DNA from 3 places in the Massilia sp. 2TAF26 genome. Region 1 is predicted to be linked to each of the others. Evidence: predicted binding sites of a transcription regulator. Region 1 holds the regulator's gene; each other region holds the start of a gene.
What was found. The regulator sigma-54, encoded in region 1, starts transcription at its own class of promoters, with help from an activator protein. The targets are predictions, from matches to a motif close to TGGCANGNAANCTGCTTT.
Positions count from the first base shown of each region.

Region 2: the regulator sigma-54 is predicted to act here: its motif matches at 3,588-3,605, upstream of AB4Z32_RS02280 (PEP-CTERM sorting domain-containing protein).
Region 3: the regulator sigma-54 is predicted to act here: its motif matches at 5,118-5,135, upstream of glnA (type I glutamate--ammonia ligase).

Region 1 covers NZ_JBFRFV010000004.1:91,056-97,337, forward strand. Annotated here, with positions in the region: gene lptA (lipopolysaccharide transport periplasmic protein LptA) at 1-156, shown strand, start outside; gene lptB (LPS export ABC transporter ATP-binding protein) at 156-932, shown strand; gene AB4Z32_RS05595 (RNA polymerase factor sigma-54) at 935-2,431, shown strand; gene hpf (ribosome hibernation-promoting factor, HPF/YfiA family) at 2,534-2,893, shown strand; gene AB4Z32_RS05605 (enoyl-CoA hydratase/isomerase family protein) at 2,998-4,083, shown strand; gene AB4Z32_RS05610 (GntP family permease) at 4,230-5,633, shown strand; gene rapZ (RNase adapter RapZ) at 5,680-6,282, opposite strand, start outside.
Region 2 covers NZ_JBFRFV010000002.1:36,531-42,812, forward strand. Annotated here, with positions in the region: gene AB4Z32_RS02270 (CocE/NonD family hydrolase) at 1-406, shown strand, start outside; gene AB4Z32_RS02275 (sensor domain-containing protein) at 732-3,215, shown strand; gene AB4Z32_RS02280 (PEP-CTERM sorting domain-containing protein) at 3,646-4,326, shown strand; gene AB4Z32_RS02285 (nuclear transport factor 2 family protein) at 4,621-5,055, opposite strand; gene AB4Z32_RS02290 (gallate dioxygenase) at 5,061-6,282, opposite strand, start outside.
Region 3 covers NZ_JBFRFV010000013.1:59,482-65,763, reverse strand. Annotated here, with positions in the region: gene corA (magnesium/cobalt transporter CorA) at 1-225, opposite strand, end outside; gene ntrC (nitrogen regulation protein NR(I)) at 302-1,813, opposite strand; gene glnL (nitrogen regulation protein NR(II)) at 1,876-2,934, opposite strand; gene AB4Z32_RS15175 (DUF4124 domain-containing protein) at 2,966-3,499, opposite strand; gene glnA (type I glutamate--ammonia ligase) at 3,633-5,048, opposite strand; gene AB4Z32_RS15165 (rhodanese-like domain-containing protein) at 5,344-5,802, shown strand; gene AB4Z32_RS15160 (hypothetical protein) at 5,896-6,282, shown strand, end outside.

The DNA.
Region 1 (6,282 bases):
GGCGGCGAATTCATCGCCTACGATGCGCGCAAGGAAGTCCTGCTGAACCTGAACGACCCGAGCGGCGTCGACAGGCCCGGCAAGGCCCGCGCCAGTTTTACTTTTTATCCGCGCCGCACTGCGTCGGCCGGGCAACCGGAAGCAGGAAAGCAATGATGGATGTACACGCAGACGCCGCCGCCATCGCGAGCGGCGGCAGCACCCTGGTGGCCAAGGGGCTGCAGAAAAGCTACGGCAAGCGCCTGGTGGTGCGCGACGTTTCGCTGCAGGTCGCCTGCGGCGAGGTGGTGGGCCTGCTCGGCCCGAACGGCGCCGGCAAGACGACCTCGTTCTACATGATCGTGGGCCTGGTGCCGGCCGACGCCGGCGCCATCGTCATCAACGGCACCGACATCACCAGCCTGCCGATCCACCGGCGCGCCATGCTGGGCCTGTCCTACCTGCCGCAGGAAGCCTCGGTGTTCCGCAAGCTGACGGTGGAGGAGAACATCCGCGCCGTGCTGGAACTGCAGCGCGAGGACGGCAAGCCGCTGGGCAAGAACCGCATCGAGGAGCGCCTCAACGAGCTGCTGGCCGAGCTGCAGATCGAGAAGCTGCGCGAGAACCCGGCGCTGTCGCTGTCGGGCGGCGAACGGCGCCGCGTGGAGATTGCGCGCGCCCTCGCCACCAACCCGCGCTTCGTGCTGCTGGACGAGCCGTTTGCCGGCGTCGATCCGATCGCGGTGATCGAGATCCAGCGCATCGTGCGCTTCCTGAAGGAGCGCGGCATCGGCGTCCTGATAACCGACCACAACGTGCGCGAGACGCTCGGCATCTGCGACCGTGCCTACATCATCAACCAGGGCGCGGTGCTGGCGTCGGGACGCCCGGACGACATCATCGCCAATGAATCGGTTCGCCGCGTCTACCTGGGTGAACATTTCCGGATGTAGTCATGAAACAGACGCTGCAACTCAAGACCTCACAGCACCTTGCGCTGACACCGCAACTCCAGCAGTCGATCCGGCTGCTGCAGCTGTCCACTCTCGAGCTGCACCAGGAGATTGAACAGGTCCTCAGCGACAACCCGCTGCTCGAACGCCTCGACGATCCGCTCGACCACTCGGTGCGCCTGCTGGCCGACGGCGCGATCAACAACGGCGCGTCGACCTCCACCACGCCCGACTCGCCGCCCTCGTCCAGCCAGGGCGAGGAGGGCAATGGCGGCGGTGGCGCCGAAGCCGAAGGCGGCGACAGCGACAACGGCGATGCCGGCGGCGCCGAGCACGACATGGACTGGGGCGATTCTGGCCGTTCCGGCAGCGGCAGCGGCGGCGAGGAAGAGGACGGCCGCCCGCAGCTGGAAGCCAGCCCGGTCTCGCTGCGCGAACACTTGATGGAGCAGGTACGCCTGACCTGCATGTCGCCGCGCGATTGCGCGCTGGTCGAGATCGTCGTCGACACCCTCGACGACAACGGCTACCTCGAAGAAACCCTGGACGAGCTGCATGCGCGCCTCCCGGCCGAACTCGAAGTGGAATTCGAGGAGTTGCGCACCGCGCTGGCGCTGGTGCAAAGCATGGACCCGCCCGGCGTGGGCGCGCGCAGCGCCGCCGAATGCCTGGCGCTGCAGATCCGCCGCATGCCGGGCGTGCCGCTGGTCACGCGGCGCATGGCGCTGACCATCGTCGAACGCTACCTGACCTGGTTCGCGCAGCGCGAATTCAACAAGCTCAAGAAAGCCCTCGACTGCGACGACGAAGACCTGCGCGAAGCCCAGGCCGTGATCCGCCATTGCAATCCGCATCCGGGCGCGGCCTTCGCTTCCGACGTTTCCGACTTCGTGGTGCCGGACGTGATCGTGCGCCGCGCGAAGGACGGCTGGAGCGTGCAGCTGAATCCCGAGGTGATGCCGCGCCTGCGCGTGAACAGCCTGTATGCCACCTTGATGAAGCAGGGAAAATCGGAATCCCAGCTGGCGGCGCAGTTGCAGGAAGCAAAATGGCTCATCAAAAACATGCGCCAGCGCTTCGATACTATCCTTCGGGTAGCTCAAGCAATCGTGGAGCGCCAGCGGAACTTTTTCTCCCATGGCGCCGTTGCCATGCGGCCCCTTGTTTTACGTGAGATAGCTGATACACTAGGTCTACACGAGAGCACAATTTCTCGTGTCACAACTCAGAAATACATGCTGACGCCGCACGGCATGTTCGAGTTGAAGTACTTTTTCGGGAGTCACGTCGCGACCGAGGCAGGAGGAGAAGCCTCCTCGACCGCGATCCGGGCTCTCATCGTACAACTCACAGGAGCAGAAGACCCCAAAAACCCTTTATCCGACAGCAAGATCGCGGAGATGCTAGGGGAACAGGGAATGGTTATCGCACGCCGCACGGTAGCGAAATACCGCGAGGCGCTGAAGATCCCTCCCGTCAGCCTCCGTAAATCTCTGTAGCAAGCTCTTTCAGCAAGCTCTTGCAGCAAGCTTCTTGCAACAACGCTGCCCTGGTGCGTGGTATGCGCGTACGACAGGCAGCGCATCATCAAAGGAGTGTGTATGAATCTCACTATCAGCGGACATCATCTCGATGTAACCCCGGCAATCCGTGAATACGTACAGAACAAGCTCGAACGCATCACCCGCCATTTCGATCAAGTGATCGACTCCCACGTCATCCTCTGCATTGACAATCTCACCGAGAAAGAAAAGCGCCAGAAGGCCGAGATCAACTTGCGCCTCGCCGGCAAGATCGTTCACGTCGCCAGCGCCGCGCACGACTTGTACGCCGCGATCGACATGCTGATGGACCGGCTCGACCGGCAGGTGCAGAAGTACAAGCAGATGCTGCAGGATCACAGTAGTACACCGCTCAAGCGCATACCCAACGATGGAGGAGAAGCTGCCGCTACAGCGTGATCCTTCCGCTGGCGCAGCACAAGCAAGGAAGGGCGCATCTGGCGCCCTTTTCGTTTTCCGGGCCGCGCTACAATGCCGTTTTCCATTTCAATAAATAAAAGAACATGAGCGAATACGTGCAGACCCGCGTTGCCAGCGGCACCGGCATCATTACCCTCGACCGTCCCAAGGCCCTGAACTCGCTGTCGCTGGAGATGGTGCGCGCACTGACGGAGACCCTGCTGGCCTGGCGCGACGATTCGAACGTCGACGCCGTCGTTATCAAGAGCAGCAGCGAGAAAGCCCTGTGCGCAGGCGGCGACATCCGCTTCTTCCACCAGGCCGGGCGCGCCACGCCCACTGGAGGCAGTGCGCTGCTGGAAGACTTCTTTACCGAAGAATACGCGCTGAACCACCTGATCCACTTCTATCCGAAACCCTATATCTCGTTGATGGACGGCGTGGTCATGGGCGGCGGCATGGGTATCGCCCAGGGCGGGCCCGAGACCGGCCTGCGCATCGTGACCGAACGCACGAAGATGGCCATGCCCGAGGTGAACATCGGCCTGTTCCCGGACGTCGGCGGCAGCCACTTCCTGTCGCATGCGCCGGGCGCGCTCGGCATGCATCTGGGACTGACGGGGCTGACCATCGGCGCCGCCGATGCGCTCTACGTCGGCCAGGCCGACGTGTTCGTGCCGGGCGCCGAACTGCCGGCACTGCATGCGCTGATCGCTGCGACGCCGGGCAAGCAGCTGGCCGATGCGATCCGCGCCTTCGCCGCGCCGTTCGCGCAGCAGGCCGGCGCCAGCGAACTCGAAGCGCAACGCGCGCTGGTCGACAGGCACTTTGGCGCCGACTCGGTACAGGCCGTGATGGTCTCGCTGGAGGGCGATGACACCCCATTCGCGCAGAAGGCCCTGGCCGCGATGCGCCAGCGCTCGCCGCTGATGATGTGCGTGACGCGCGAGATGCTGGTGCGCGGCGCCACGATGGACGTGGCCGCCTGCCTGCGCATGGAGCGCTCGCTGGTGCGCCGCAACTTCGAACACGGCGAAGTGCTGGAAGGCGTGCGCGCGCTGGTGATCGACAAGGACAATGCGCCGAAGTGGAACCCGCCCGCGCTGGATGCCGTCACGCCGGAGATGGTGGCGCGCTTCTTCGAGCCGGTGTGGCCGGCGCATGCGCATCCGTTGCGCCACCTGCCATAAGCGGCGCCCGCTCCGCCGCCCCGGCATCCGCCGGGTTTTTTTTCGCCGACCGATAATGCGTTGCAGCATAAGCACGAATTTATGCGATGATTTCATCAGGCAATGAAATAATGGCATAGCCAAGCACAACAATAGAGGAGTCCAATTTGTCGTTTCTGATCGTCCTGGCCGCGCTGGCCTTCCTGATGGTGGCCGCCTACCGCGGCTATAGCGTCATCCTGTTCGCACCGATCGCCGCCCTCGGCGCGGTCCTGTTCACCGACCCGTCCGCCGTGGCGCCGGTCTTTTCCGGCATCTTCATGGAAAAGATGGTCGGCTTCGTCAAGCTCTATTTCCCGGTCTTCATGCTGGGCGCCGTGTTCGGCAAGGTCATCGAGATGTCCGGTTTCTCGAAATCCATCGTGCAGGCGGCGATCCGCTACATCGGCCGCTCGCGCGCGAACGCCGTGATCGTCGCCGTGTGCGCGCTGCTGACCTATGGCGGCGTGTCGCTGTTCGTGGTGGTGTTCGCCGTGTATCCGTTTGCGGCTGAGCTCTACCGTCAGAGCAATATTCCGAAGCGCCTGATGCCGGGCGCGATCGCACTGGGCGCCTTCTCGTTCACCATGGATTCGCTGCCGGGCACGCCGCAGATCCAGAACATCATCCCGACCACCTTCTTCAAGACCACCGGCTGGGCCGCGCCCGTGCTCGGCACCATCGGTTCGGTGTTCATCATCGTGGTCGGCCTGACCTACCTGGAATGGCGCCGCCGCGCCGCGATGGCGAAAGGCGAGGGCTATGGCGCGCACGCCGATGTGCCCGAGGCGGAGGCGAACCGGGAAGCGCTGCCGCATCCGCTGATCGCGGTGCTGCCGCTGGTGCTGGTGGGCGTGGCCAACTTCGCATTCACCAAGATGATCCCGGTCTGGTACGGCGCCGGCGCCTATACGGTGCCGCCCGAAGTGCTGCCGGGCGTGCACACGCCGGTGACGGCCACGGTCAAGAGCGTGCTGGCGATCTGGTCGGTCGAAGCCGCGCTGCTGCTCGGCATCCTGCTGGTGCTCGCGACCGCCTTCCGCCGCGTCAGCCAGCGCTTTGCCAGCGGTTCGAAAGAAGCCGTCGGCGGCGCCCTGCTGGCGGCGATGAATACCGCGTCCGAATACGGTTTCGGCGGCGTGATCGCCGCGCTGCCGGGCTTCATCGTCGTCAGCGATGCCCTGAAGGGGATTCCGAACCCGCTGGTGAATGCGGCGGTGTCGGTCAGCTCGCTGGCCGGCATCACCGGCTCGGCCTCGGGCGGCATGAGCATCGCGCTGGCCGCGATGTCCGACCTGTTCATCAAGGGCGCCGAAGCGGCCCATATTCCGATGGAAGTCCTGCACCGCGTGGTGGCGATGGCCAGCGGCGGCATGGACACGCTGCCGCACAACGGCGCCGTGATCACCCTGCTGGCGGTGACCGGGCTGACGCACCGCGAGTCGTATCGCGAGATCTTCGCGATTACCGTCATCAAGACGCTGGCGGTGTTCTTTGTGATTGGGGTGTTTTACGCGACCGGGTTGGTGTGAGTGTTAGCTCGTCGTCCCCGCGGAGGCGGGGATCCCGGTTCGGCTATCAGTGCTGCTCGCGATGCCGCACAACCACCCGTTCGGATTCGCCGAAGTAAGCCGCCAGCCGTTCCGCCATGTACACGGAGCGGTGCTGTCCACCCGTGCAGCCGACCGCCACCGTCAGGTAGCTGCGGTTGTCGGTCTTGAACGATGGCAGCCATTTGGCCACGAAGGCGCGGATGTCGGCCAGCATTTCGACGGCCTGGGGCTGGGCGTCGAGGAAGGCGATGACGGGCGCGTCCTTGCCGGTGAGCGGTCGCAAGGTCAGGTCGTAGTAGGGATTCGGCACGGCGCGCACGTCGAACACGAAGTCGGCGTCCAGCGGCACGCCGCGCTTGAAGGCGAAGGATTCGAAATACAGGGTCAGCTTCGCGAATTCGATCTCGGCCAGTTCCTTGACCCAGGCGCGCAGTTTGTTCGCCGACATTTCCGAGGTGTCGATCACATGGCCCAGCTTCTCGATCGCTCCCAGGCGGTCGCGCTCTTCCGAGATGCATTCGATCAGCGTGCGGCGCGAAGCCGGGTTCTCGCCCGGGCGCAGCTCGTGCGACAGCGGATGGCTGCGGCGGGTCTCGGAAAAGCGGGCCACCAGCGAATGGGTGCTGGC
Region 2 (6,282 bases), on a different contig from region 1:
GCCGGTCGACGTGGTCGGCTTCGTGGACGCCGTGCTGAAGGTGTCGTCGAATGCGAAGGACACCGACTTCGCGGTCAAGCTGGTCGACGTCGCGCCCGACGGTACCGCCTGGATCGTCGGCGACACGATCTTCCGCGCCCGCTACCGCAACGGCTACGACAAGCCCGCGCCCCTGAACCCGGGCGAGGTGGTGACCATCCACCCGACGCCGATCGCGACCGCGATCCAGTTCGGCGTGGGCCACCGCATCCGCGTCGAAGTCACCTCGTCGAATTTCCCGAAATTCGTCCGCAACCTCAACACCGGCGGACCGAACGAGAGCGAGAAGGAGGGCGTGGTCGCGGACAATGCCGTCCATCACGCGCCGGATGCGGCGAGCTATATCGAGCTGCCGGTACTGCGCTAAGGCTTGCCGGGCCGCCGGACAAGCCAGTACCGCATGCCTGCCAACAGGAAGCGGTGGACTTCGTCGATCGGCGATGCGTCCCCCTGGCGCCGGAAGCCCGGTTCGCCCAGGATGGCGGACTGGGCTGTCCCGCGCAGCAAGGCAATCCGCCTGTCCTTCCTCTCCCGTGTTGTGGATTTTAACTTTCCTACCCCATCCGCGTAACCAAAGGTGCCGAGCTTGCAACTACCAGCAGTGCGAGTCTTGTGTTGTCATCTTTGTCATGGCAGGATGAGCCATCCTGAGCTCGCACACATTTGTGCGCATGTTCGAACCGGGCTTCGATATGCCAGAGAAAAACACTCCATCCGACAACGACGGGAATCTCGACGGTCAGGCAAGCGAAGCCCGCTATCGCGCGGCGTTCGAGCATTGCACCGACGCCCTGTTCCTGACCGGACTGGATGGCGGCATCCTGTCCGCCAACGTCGCCGCCTGCCAGCTGTTCGGCTATACGCAGGAGGAACTGCTGGCGCGCAATATCGGCGACCTGCTCGACAGCAAGGACCCGGACCTGGTCGCCGCGCTGGCGCGGCGTGCCGCGGCCGGCGAGGGCACGTCCGAGCTGCGCTTTGCGCGCCCTGACGGCGAAGGTTTCGAGGCGCGGGTCGTGGCCAGGGTGTTCACGGACGGCAACGGCCGGCCGGTGACCAGCATGAACGTCCACGACATCAGCGACAGCAAGAATGCGGAAGCGCTATTGCGCGAAAGCGAGCAGCGTTTCCGCCTGCTGTACGAGCATGCGCCGATCGGCATCGGCCACATCGACCTCGACGGCAAATGGATCTATGTGAATCGCGCCTTCGCGGCGATCGCCGGCTATACGCCGGAAGAACTGATCGGCCGCGACAATCTCGAGCTGGCCCCGCCGGACGAGCGCGAGCGCAGCCGCCAGTTCACCGAGCAGCTGCTGTCCGGCGCCATCGAGATCCAGCGCGACCGCCGCCTGCTGCGCAAGGACGGCAGCACACGCTGGATCCGCCTGACCGCGAAGATGCTGCGCGACGAAAGCGGCCATCCACTGTACGGCATCATCCTGTTCTTCGACATCACCGACGCCATGCACGCCGAGGAAGCCCTGCGGCGCAGCGAGGAGCGTTTCCGCACGACCTTCGAGCATGCGCCGCTCGGGATCGCCGAATGCGCGCCGGACGGCCGCTTCGTGGCCGCCAACACGACCCTGCTGGCGATGCTGGGCTATACCTTGGACGAGCTGGAAACCCTGTCGAACCAGGACATCACTCATCCGGCCGACCAGGAAACGGCAGTCCACAATTTCCACAAGCTGTTGACCGGCCAGCAGGCCGTGACGGTGGCGGAGCAGCGCTACCTGCGCAAGGACCGCTCGCAATTCTGGGTCAACGTCACCTGCTCGCTGCGCAACAGCGGCGACGGTCCGCGCGTGCTCGAGATCGTCGAGGACGTCACGGGGCGCAAGAAGGCCGAGGAAGCCCTGCGCGGCGCGGTCGAGTATTCCTACCACCTGGCCAGCCACGACGCCCTGACCGGCCTGGCCAACCGCGCCAGCTTCAACGAGCGCCTGAAGGACGCGCTCAAGTACGCACAGCGCGATGGCCACCTGGTGGCCGTGCACATGCTCGACCTGGACCGCTTCAAGTCGATCAACGATACCCTCGGCCACCACGCCGGCGACCTGCTGCTGAAGGAAGTCGCGCGCCGCCTGCGCACCCACATCCGCGAGACCGACCTCGCCGCGCGCCTCGGCGGCGACGAGTTCGTGATCGTCCAGACCCACCTGGCGGAGGCAGGCGCCGCCGAGGTGCTGGCCGACAAGATCGTGGTCGAGCTGAGCCTGCCTTACCTGCTGGACGGCCAGGAAGTCTACAGCGGCACCAGCATCGGCATCGCCGTGTATCCGAACGATGCGCACGAGCCGGGCCAGCTGGTGAAGCTGGCCGACCTGGCGCTGTACGAAGCCAAGAACCAGGGGCGCCTGAACTACCAGGTGTACCGCGAATCGCTGGGCAAGGCGGCCCAGGAAGCCAAGCGCTTCGAGCGCGAGCTGGAGCGCGCGCTGCGCGACGAGGAACTTTGCCTGCACTACCAGCCGCAATACGACCTGGAAAGCGGGCGCATCGTCGGCATCGAGGCCCTGATCCGCTGGCTGCACCCGGAGCGCGGCCTGTTGACCGCGGCGGATTTCATCCAGGAAGTGGAAAACGCCAACCTGATGCTGCCGGTGGGCGAATGGGCGCTGCGCACCGCCTGCTCGGCCCAGGCCCGCTGGGTGCGCGACGGGCTCGTGGTGCCGCTGACCTTGAACGTGTCCTCGAAACAGATCCGCCATCCGCGCTTTCCGGCCATCTTGAACCGGGTGCTCGACGACACCGGCCTGGCGCCCTCGCTGCTGCGCCTGGAGATGCGTGAGAGCGTGCTGCTGGATCCGAAGTTCTCGGCCCAGGCACTGCAGGAGGTGCGCAAGCGCGGCGTGAGGCTGGGACTCGACGATTTCGGCGCAGAGCTGGCGGCCCTGTCGTCGCTGCAGAAATTCCCGCTCGACATCGTCAAGCCGGGCCAGGAACTGGTGCGCCGGCTATCGCGCCACGACAACGCCTCGGCCATGCTGTCGGCCCTGGTCGGGGTCGCGCGCGACGTCAAGATCACGGTCTGCGCCGACGGCATCGAAACGGCCGACCAGCTGGCCGCCGTCAAGAATCTCGGCTTCGATTGCGGCCAGGGCTATCTGCTCAGCCCGCCGATGGCGGCGTCCGACATGGATCGCCTGGTGGCGGCCGAACTGGCCGGCTGAGGCACTTTTCGCCTGTCATGCATTGACCAGGCGGCCATGCGATCCAAGGCAAGCACGACGTCAAAACGGCTTCCTCGCGCACGCGCACGCGTGTCCAGTGAGTTTTTAAACTGGTAACAAGAGCGTAATGTAAACCACATCGCTGAGTGATCGCTGACCGCCTCGTTTTTATCGGCATGTCGCGATAACCCGCGTGCGGCTGGCATTTCATGCGAATTGCTTATCGAATTCCTGCATAAGCATTTACGACCGGTTGTGAATCCATGAATTCACTTTGCATGAATCCGGTTTCTGTCAGTGTTTTTTACAATACCAAAAATTAATTTGAAAAAAATAACTGCAAGTCGTTGAAAAATTTAAAAAAATCTACAGTGGCATAAAAAATGCTACGTGAGGAGCGCAACATCCCAATCAAAATAAAGGAGCTTTTATGTCTATTGCATCCAAATTCGCCGTCGTCGCAATCCTGTCGGGGGCTGGCGTTGCAGCGCAAGCCGCGCCGGTTACCTACCTTGGCGGTGACAATAACGTGTCCTCGCTTGCGCAAATGGTCAACTCTACTGCGGCAGCCGCAGCTTTTCTTTCGGTTGCCGGAAATCTCAATACGGTTGATTTCGAGTCGGCCCTGCCGGCCAACCTGACCATCACTGGCGGCGTCACAACCAATAACTCGGGATGTGGTGCCTTATGCGGGTTTAACACGACGGCCGGCGGACAATACTTCCGCAGCCTGGTTGGCGGTTCGGCGACGTTCAGCTTCGTTAATCCGGTCGATGCTTTCGGATTTTACGTTACCGGCCTGCAGACAAATCTAGTGTCGCAACAAACCATCGTCTATGTCGATGGTTCGTCAGTCACCCAGACGATCAACGTACCGTCCGCAACGGATGGGGGAGGGGCCTTCATCGGGTTTATCGATTACGGCAACCTGATTGCAAGCGTAACTTTCAACGCTACCAACGATATCGTCGCGTTCGATGATTTACGTTTTGGCCGCTCCGAAAACAATCCAGGCGGCCCCAATACCGATGTGCCGGAACCCGCTACGCTTGCCTTGTTCGGTCTGGCTTTCGCAGGACTCGCTTCGACCCGGCGTCGCAAATCCAGCTAAGTACTTGACCGGAAATAAATGTGAATTTTGGCAAATAGAACCGGATGCGGTGCAAGGCGGCGAGTGCGCCGCAGTGCGAGCACTGCAAGCAGGAGCCAACGCAGCAACGCGCCGGTTCTGGCAGCCAAAAACACATTTATTTATGGGCGAGTACTTAATCACATGAATGGCTGTCCGACTGGCGCAGAGCCATTCTCTACGCCAGTAATTTCGCAACAAATAAGTATTGCCGACAAGGTGCTCGGTGACCGGCAAGCTAGCGAAGCCTTGACGAGGCCGATTTATAAGCCTTCATCAAATCCAGAACGACCCGCGCCGCTCGGCAAACTTCCAGCCGCTGTCCGTCAGCCTGAACCTGTCGTAAAAGACGCCGGGCACGGGCGCCTCGGCGGCGGCCGGCCTGGACCCCTCCTCGGCGGGACGCCTGGCCGACAGCAGCAGGATCCGCGATTGTCCGCGCGCCGACCCGGCATCGTCGACGCTGACGATGATGTCGGTGCAGACATGGAAGGTCATGACGTCAAGAGGCCGCTTGCGGAAGGCGGCGAGGATGGCATCAATGCCGGCGATGGCCTGGTCCGGCGCCGATGGCCGAAAGAGCAGGGCGTCCGGCGTGAACAGGGCCGCAAGTTCCTCGTAACGCCGCTGGTCGTTCAGGTAGGCGTATTCCGAGATCAGGCGGGCGCAGGCCCTTTCGATGGCGGCGTGGTCGTCGACGTGCATGCTCATCGTCCTCAGGCCGACTCCGGCACCCGCCGGGTTTTCAGGAAGTCTTCGAGGGTCTCGCCACGCATACTGGCGTAGACGGCCGGGTTCGACATCTTGACCACGCGCGCGAATTTTTCCAGCACGAAGAAGCTGACGCCATACTTCACCAGCCCGAGCCAGTCCTGGCGGGTCACCAGGCCGCGCTCTTCCTCGTTCAGCTGCAGCTCGTCGAAGGCGGCGTCCAGGTCGCGCGCGACCAGTTCGCGGAAGGCCGGCTCGCGATGGCGCCAGAAGAAGCGGTTCAGGCGAGCCGCGTGGATGCTGGCGTTCAGGTCGAAGGGATAGGTGCCTTCGAGTTCCTCCAGGCCGGCGGTTTGCGGATTGCCGTACACCGGCGCGGCGGGGGCGTGTCCGTCGCCCCCCTGTTCGTAGATGGCGACCGCCATATTCGTGGTGGTGGCCAGGTAGTAGCTCTGGTGGATGCACCTGATGTTGTCGTTCAGGGCGCCGCGCATGGCCAGCCACATGATCACCTCGGCGCTTTCGGCGCCGCCGAGTTCCACCAGTTCCGCGTGGCGCATCTTCGCCAGCCTTTCCGGCTCCTCGACGATCAGACGCAGGAATTCCTCGTCCCACTCGATGTTGTTGAAGCCGGTACGTTCGCCGTGGATCTGGTGCGAGAGGCCGCCGGTGCCGACCACCGCGACCTTCAGGTCTTCCGGATAGGATTCGATGGCGCGCCGCACCGCCTTGCCCAGCTTGTAGCAGCGCGCGGCGGTGGGCAGCGGGTATTGCAGGACGTTGATCGCGATCGGCACGATGGCGCCCGGCCAGGTGGGCTCGTGCGGCCACATCAGGGCCAGCGGCGAATTGCAGCCATGGTCGAGCGGACGGTCCTGGAACATGGCCATGTCGAATTCGTCGTTGACCAGCGATTCCATGACGTGGATGGCGAGCTTCGGATGGCCCTTGATATCGGGCAGCGGACGCTTGCCCGCACCCTCGTCGGCCATCTCGAAGTTCGGCGAGATGCCGACCGCGAAGGTCGGATAGCAATCGAAAAAGAAGCTGTTCGCGTGGTCGTTGTAGAAGAACAGCAGCACGTCCGGCTTCTGCTCTTCCAGCCATTTCGCGACCGGCTTGTAGTTCTCGAACAGCGGCGCCCAGGCCGGATCGTTCTGCCGCTTCTTATCGTATGCCAACCCGATGGTGGGGACGTGCGAGGTCCCGATACCGCCAATAATCTTC
Region 3 (6,282 bases), on a different contig from region 1:
GCCGTATTCCTCGATCTTGGGCCGCTGGTGGCCGCGGGCGGCATCCTCGACCGCCAGCTCGTGCAGGCCGAACTCTTCCTTCATCTGCACCATCTCGGCGTCGGTGGCATCGCGCAGCGCGACCCACACGAAGCAGCCGGGGCGCTCCAGATAATCACTGATGTCCTCGACGGGGATGTCGGAGAGTTTTTTACCTTCCTGGTAGGCGACGCAGTTGATCAGCATGCCAACAGTTTATCACGTAGGGTGGGCGCTCCCGCGCCCGCGCGGACGCTACCCCGCCGCCGTCCCCGCGTACCGCTTATTCGTCTTTGGCCCCATCAATCCCCAGCTCGGCAATCTTGCGCGTGATCGTATTGCGCCCGATCCCCAGCCGGATCGCCGCATCGTTCTTGCGTCCGTGGGTATGCTTGAGCGCCGTGCGGATCAAGGCCGTTTCGAACTGCTTGCCCAGCACGTCCATCACCTCGACCTGGCCGTCGGACAGCATGCGCGCGGCCTGCAGTTCGAGCAGGCCGATCCAGCCGTCGGCGGCGACCGGCGCGGCTGGCGTCATCGCCGGCAGGATGCCGCTGGCGTCCGTGCTGCCGTACAGGGGGCTCGCCGCCGGCGCCGGCATCGCCACCACCGGCGCCATGGCCGCCGCGGGCAGCGCCTGGGCCTGGGTCGTCAGGTCGCGCGGCAGGTCCTTGACCTCGACGGTCTGGCCGGGCGCCATCACGGTGATCCAGTTGCACAGGTTTTCCAGCTGGCGCACATTGCCCGGCAGGTCGAGGCTGGAGAGGAAGCGCTGCGCATCCTCGCTCAGCCGCTTGGGCTCGACGCCCAACTGGCGTGCGCTCTGCACCAGGAAGTGGCGCACCAGGATGGGGATGTCTTCGCGCCGCTCGCGCAGGGACGGCAGCCGCAGCCGGATCACGTTCAGGCGGTGGTACAGGTCTTCGCGGAACAGGCCGTCGCGCACGCGCTGCTCCAGGTTCTGGTGGGTGGCGGCGATCACGCGCACGTTCGCCTTGACCGGCTGGTGCCCGCCCACGCGGTAGAAGTGGCCGTCGGACAGCACCCGCAGCAGGCGGGTCTGCAAGTCGAAGGGCATGTCGCCGATCTCGTCCAGGAACAGGGTGCCGTTCTCGGCCTGCTCGAAGCGGCCGCGCCGCATCGCCTGGGCGCCGGTGAAGGCGCCGCGCTCGTGGCCGAACAGTTCGGATTCCAGCAGATCCTTCGGGATCGCCGCCGTGTTCAGGGCGATGAAAGGCTGGGAAGCACGCGGGCTGTGCTTGTGCAGGGCGCGCGCCACCAGCTCCTTGCCGGTGCCGCTCTCGCCCGTGATCAGCACCGTCACATTCGATTGCGACAGGCGGCCGATGGCGCGGAACACTTCCTGCATCGCCGGCGCCTGGCCGAGGATCTCGGGGGTCTCGCTGGGCACGGTCTCGACGCTCGCTTCGCGCAGGCTTTCCTCGAGGGCGCGGCGGATCAGGGCCACCGCCTTGTCGATGTCGAAGGGCTTGGCCAGGTATTCGAAGGCGCCGCCCTGGAAGGAAGCGACCGCGGAATCGAGGTCGGAGAAGGCGGTGATCACGATCACCGGCAGGCCGGGATGCTTTTCCTTGACGGCGGCCAGCAGGTCGAGGCCGGATTCGCCCGGCATGCGGATGTCCGAGACCAGGACTTGGGGCGTATCTTCCTCGAACGCGGCCAGCGCCTCGCGTCCGCTGGCGAAGCTCCGGGTTGCGAGGTTCTCGCGCGCCAGGGCTTTTTCCAGCACCCAGCGGATCGATGCATCGTCGTCGACAATCCAGATTGGTTTCATTGGTTCAGTGCTTCCCGCATAAGTACATCCATCGTTGGACCGCGGCCGCACCATCCCGGCGCTTATGGCAGCGGGATCAGGATGCGGAAATCCGTCAGTCCAGGCCGGCTTTCGCACTCGATCAGCCCCAGGTGCTGTTGCACGAAGGTCTGCGCCAGCGTCAGCCCGAGACCGCTGCCGCCGTCGCGCCCGGAGACGAGCGGATAGAAGATGCGGTCGCGGATATCGGGGGCGATGCCCGGTCCATTGTCGATGATATGCAAGTCTAATGCCAGCCCGTAACGAACCTTGGCCAGGGTGACCTGGCGCGCCACCCTGGTGCGCAGCACGATCTCGGCATCGCCCGCGGCAATCCGCTCGCGCAGGGCCTGGGCGGCGTTGTGGACGATGTTCAGCACGGCCTGGATCAGCTGCTCCTTGTCGCCGCGGAACTCGGGAATCGAGGCGTCGTAGTCGCGGCGGATCGCCAGGCCGGACGGAAATTCGGCCAGCACCAGGCTGCGCACCCGCTCGCAGACTTCGTGGATGTTGACGTCGCCGACGATATGGGGACGGCGGTGCGGCGCCAGCAGGCGGTCGACCAGGGTCTGCAGGCGGTCGGCCTCCTTGATGATGACCTGGGTATATTCGCGCAGCGAGGCATCCGGCAGTTCGAGCTCGAGCAGCTGGGCGGCGCCGCGGATGCCGCCCAGCGGGTTCTTGATCTCGTGCGCCAGGTTGCGGACCAGTTCCTTGTTGGCCTGGCTCTGGTCGAGGATGCGCTCCTCGCGGTCGAGCTTGAGCTGCTGGACGTTCTCGCGCAGCTCGACCATCACCTCCTCTTCGCCGGCGGCGCTGACGATCACGTGCACGTGCAGGGGCTCGCGTCCGCTGCGCTGCAGGGTCAGGTCCTGGCGCAGGTCGGCGTACTTGTGCGCCCGCGCCTGGCGGCACAGCGCATCCAGCTCCTCGCCGTTGGTGAAGAGTTCCGCCAGGGTCTGGCGCGACAGCGATTTCACCGACACCTCGAGCAGGTGCTCGGCGGCCGGATTCGCGTAGCGCACCTGGCCGGCGGCATCGGTCACCAGCACGCTGGATGCGAGCAGGTCGAGACCGGCGAAGCGCTCGTGGTTCGGCGTCATGTCAGCGGGTATTGGGTCAGCGGAAATTGGGTCAGCGGATATTGGCGATCTCGCGCTTGATCGCTTCGATGTTCTTTTCGGCGCGGCCGATATCCTCGCGCATCTGGGCCACGCGCTCCTGGTACTTGGCGTAGTTGCGCTCGTTGCCCTGGCGTTCGGGCTCGCCGTTGTTGAAGTCGCGCTTGAGGTCGGCCAGTTTCTTTTCTTCGGCGCGCAATTCCTCGTCGAGGATGGCGCGGCGGTCGTCGTCGCGGGCGCGCTGGGTGGCGTTGTCGACGCGCGGGAAATTCGCCGGGCTGGAGGCCGCGGCCGGCGGACGGCTGGCGCCCTGGCGCATCGTCACAGCAGGATTCGCGGCCGGGGCGCGGGTCGGCGCCGGTGTCGAGATGGCGCCGGAGACGATCGAATCGACCACCTTGCAGTTGCCGGTATTGGTATCGGTGTACAGCACGCGGCCTTCCTTGTCGACGCAGCGGTAGACGACGGATTGGGCGAAGGCCGGGACGGCCAGCGCGAGCGCCAGGTAGATGCCGGCCAGGCGCAGGCAAACGGCAGAGCTTGTCATTCGCATCAGGTCAGTCGGCACGATGTGCCTGGTTGGGAATCCACCGACTATACCGCATCCAAAGAAAAACGCGGGGCAGCCGGCCGGCTTTCCCCGCGTTTTTGTTACCGCATGGATACAGCTTGTCGAGAGATTACGACGAGTAGTACATGTCGAATTCGGCCGGGTGCGGGGTCATGCGCAGACGCTGCACTTCCTGCATCTTCAGCTCGAGGTAGGCGTCGATCATGCTGTCGCTGAACACGCCGCCGCGGGTCAGGAACTCGCGGTCCTTGTCCAGGGCTTCCAGGGCTTCTTCCAGCGATGCGCACACGGTCGGGATCAGCTTGTCTTCTTCCGGCGGCAGGTGGTACAGGTCCTTGCTCGCGGCTTCGCCCGGGTGGATCTTGTTCTGGATGCCGTCCAGGCCGGCCATCAGCAGCGCGGCGAAGCACAGGTAGACGTTGGCCAGCGGGTCCGGGAAGCGCACTTCGATGCGGCGGCCTTTCGGGTTTGCCACGTGCGGGATGCGGATCGAGGCCGAACGGTTGCGGGCCGAGTAGGCCAGCTTGACCGGGGCTTCGTAGCCCGGCACCAGGCGCTTGTACGAGTTGGTGCCCGGGTTGGTGATCGCGTTCAGGGCCTTGGCGTGCTTGATGATGCCGCCGATGTAGTACAGGGCGGTTTCCGACAGGCCGGCATAGCCGTCGCCGGCGAACAGGTTCTTGCCGTCCTTCCAGATCGACTGGTGCACGTGCATGCCCGAGCCGTTGTCGCCGTTCATCGGCTTCGGCATGAAGGTGGCGGTCTTGCCGTAGCTGTGGGCGACGTTCCAGATCACGTACTTCATGGTCTGGGTCCAGTCGGCGCGCTCGACCAGGGTCGAGAAGCGGGTGCCGATTTCGTTCTGGCCGGCGCCGGCCACTTCATGGTGGTGCACTTCGACCGGGATGCCCAGCGATTCGAGGATCAGGCACATTTCCGAGCGCATGTCCTGGAAGCTGTCGACCGGCGGGACCGGGAAGTAGCCGCCCTTGACGGTCGGACGGTGGCCGCTGTTGCCGCCTTCAAATTCCTTGTCGGTCGACCAGGACGCTTCTTCCGAGCTGATCTTGACCATCGAGCCCGACATGTCGATCTTCCAGTGGACCGAGTCGAAGATGAAGAATTCCGGTTCCGGGCCGAAGAAGGCGGTATCGCCCACGCCCGAGGACTTCAGGTAGGCTTCGGCGCGCCTGGCGATCGAGCGCGGGTCGCGGTCATAGCCCTTACCGTCCGACGGTTCGATCACGTCGCACTGCATGAAGACGGTGGTCTCTTCCATGAACGGGTCGATGTTGGCGGTGCTCGGGTCCGGGATCAGCAGCATGTCCGATGCTTCGATGCCCTTCCAGCCGGCGATCGACGAGCCGTCGAAGGCGTGGCCGGATTCGAACTTGTCTTCGTCAAAATGCGAGATGGGAACGGTCACGTGCTGCTCTTTGCCGCGGGTATCGGCGAAACGCAAATCGACGAACTTGACTTCGTTATCCTTCAGCATCTGCATTACATCTGCGGCGGTCCTTGCCATTCGTATTCTCCTGATTGAAAAAGGGGTGTCGGTGACGCCAACGGGGCGTGCGACAGGCACATCTCCGTTAAAGCGAAAACTGTGCCAGCACTTGACTCTGAGCAAATAAGCAATCTGTCCTTGGACCGCCTGCGATTTGCCCCTTAAAATCGACTACCGGTGCGGTGCACAAACTTGATGCAGGCTCGCTGCGAGCTCATCCATACGCACCAGCTTGGTGCAAGTGCGGCAGTATGCACCAACTTGATGCAGGATGCACCATTTGTGCGAGCACGACAATCATAGGAAAACGACCATGAGCACAACCGACGAAATCCTGGCCGCCGCCAGGGAGCGCGCCCCCGGCCAGCCCTATGCGGGCGCCGTCACGCCGCAGGAAGCGTTCACCCTGATCAAGACCGATCCGCGCGTCAAGCTGGTCGACGTCCGCACGAATGCGGAGCGCGACTGGATCGGCCGCCCCGCCATCCCCGAGGCCCAGCACGGTGCGGTGCAGTGGACCCTGTACCCCGGCGGTGCGCCGAATCCGGACTTCGCCACCCAGCTGCTGCAGGCCGCGGACAAGGACGACGTGCTGCTCTTCCTGTGCCGCTCGGGCGTGCGCTCGCGCCACGCGGCGCGCGTGGCAACCGAACTCGGTTACCAAAACGCCTTCGACATCCTGGAAGGCTTCGAGGGCGACCGCGACGGCGAAGGCCACCGCAAGACCGTGGGCGGCTGGTGCAAGGCCGGCCTGCCCTGGACCGGGGCCTGAGGCATCCATCCGCGCCTGCCTGAGGCGGCGCGTTCAGCCATGTATCCGGAGACCGTCATGCCGATAAAAATAGTACGATCGTTCGCATTTTCGATGGTAACGGCCCTGTGCGCCGCCTGCGGAGGCGGTGGCGGCAGCGGCGGCTCGAGCGCGGCCGGCAGTCCGGGCTTTTCCGCCGGCGTGACCACCCTGGGCCTGGTGGCCGGCAGCGCCGGCGAGGCCGGCAACGTCGACGCCACCGGCGCCGCGGCCCGCTTCGCCCATCCGGCCGGGATCGCCGCCGACACTGCCGGCAACCTGTATGTGGCCGACCGCGATAACTGCAGCATCCGCAGGATCAGTGGGGCGGGCGCCGTCAGCACCCTCGCCGGCTCGCCCCAGCGCTGCCGGAGCATCGACGGCGCCGCCGGCGTGGCGGGCTTTTCCTTCCTGACCGCGATCGCCGCTTCGCCCGACGGCAGGCTGTACGCCACCGACGGC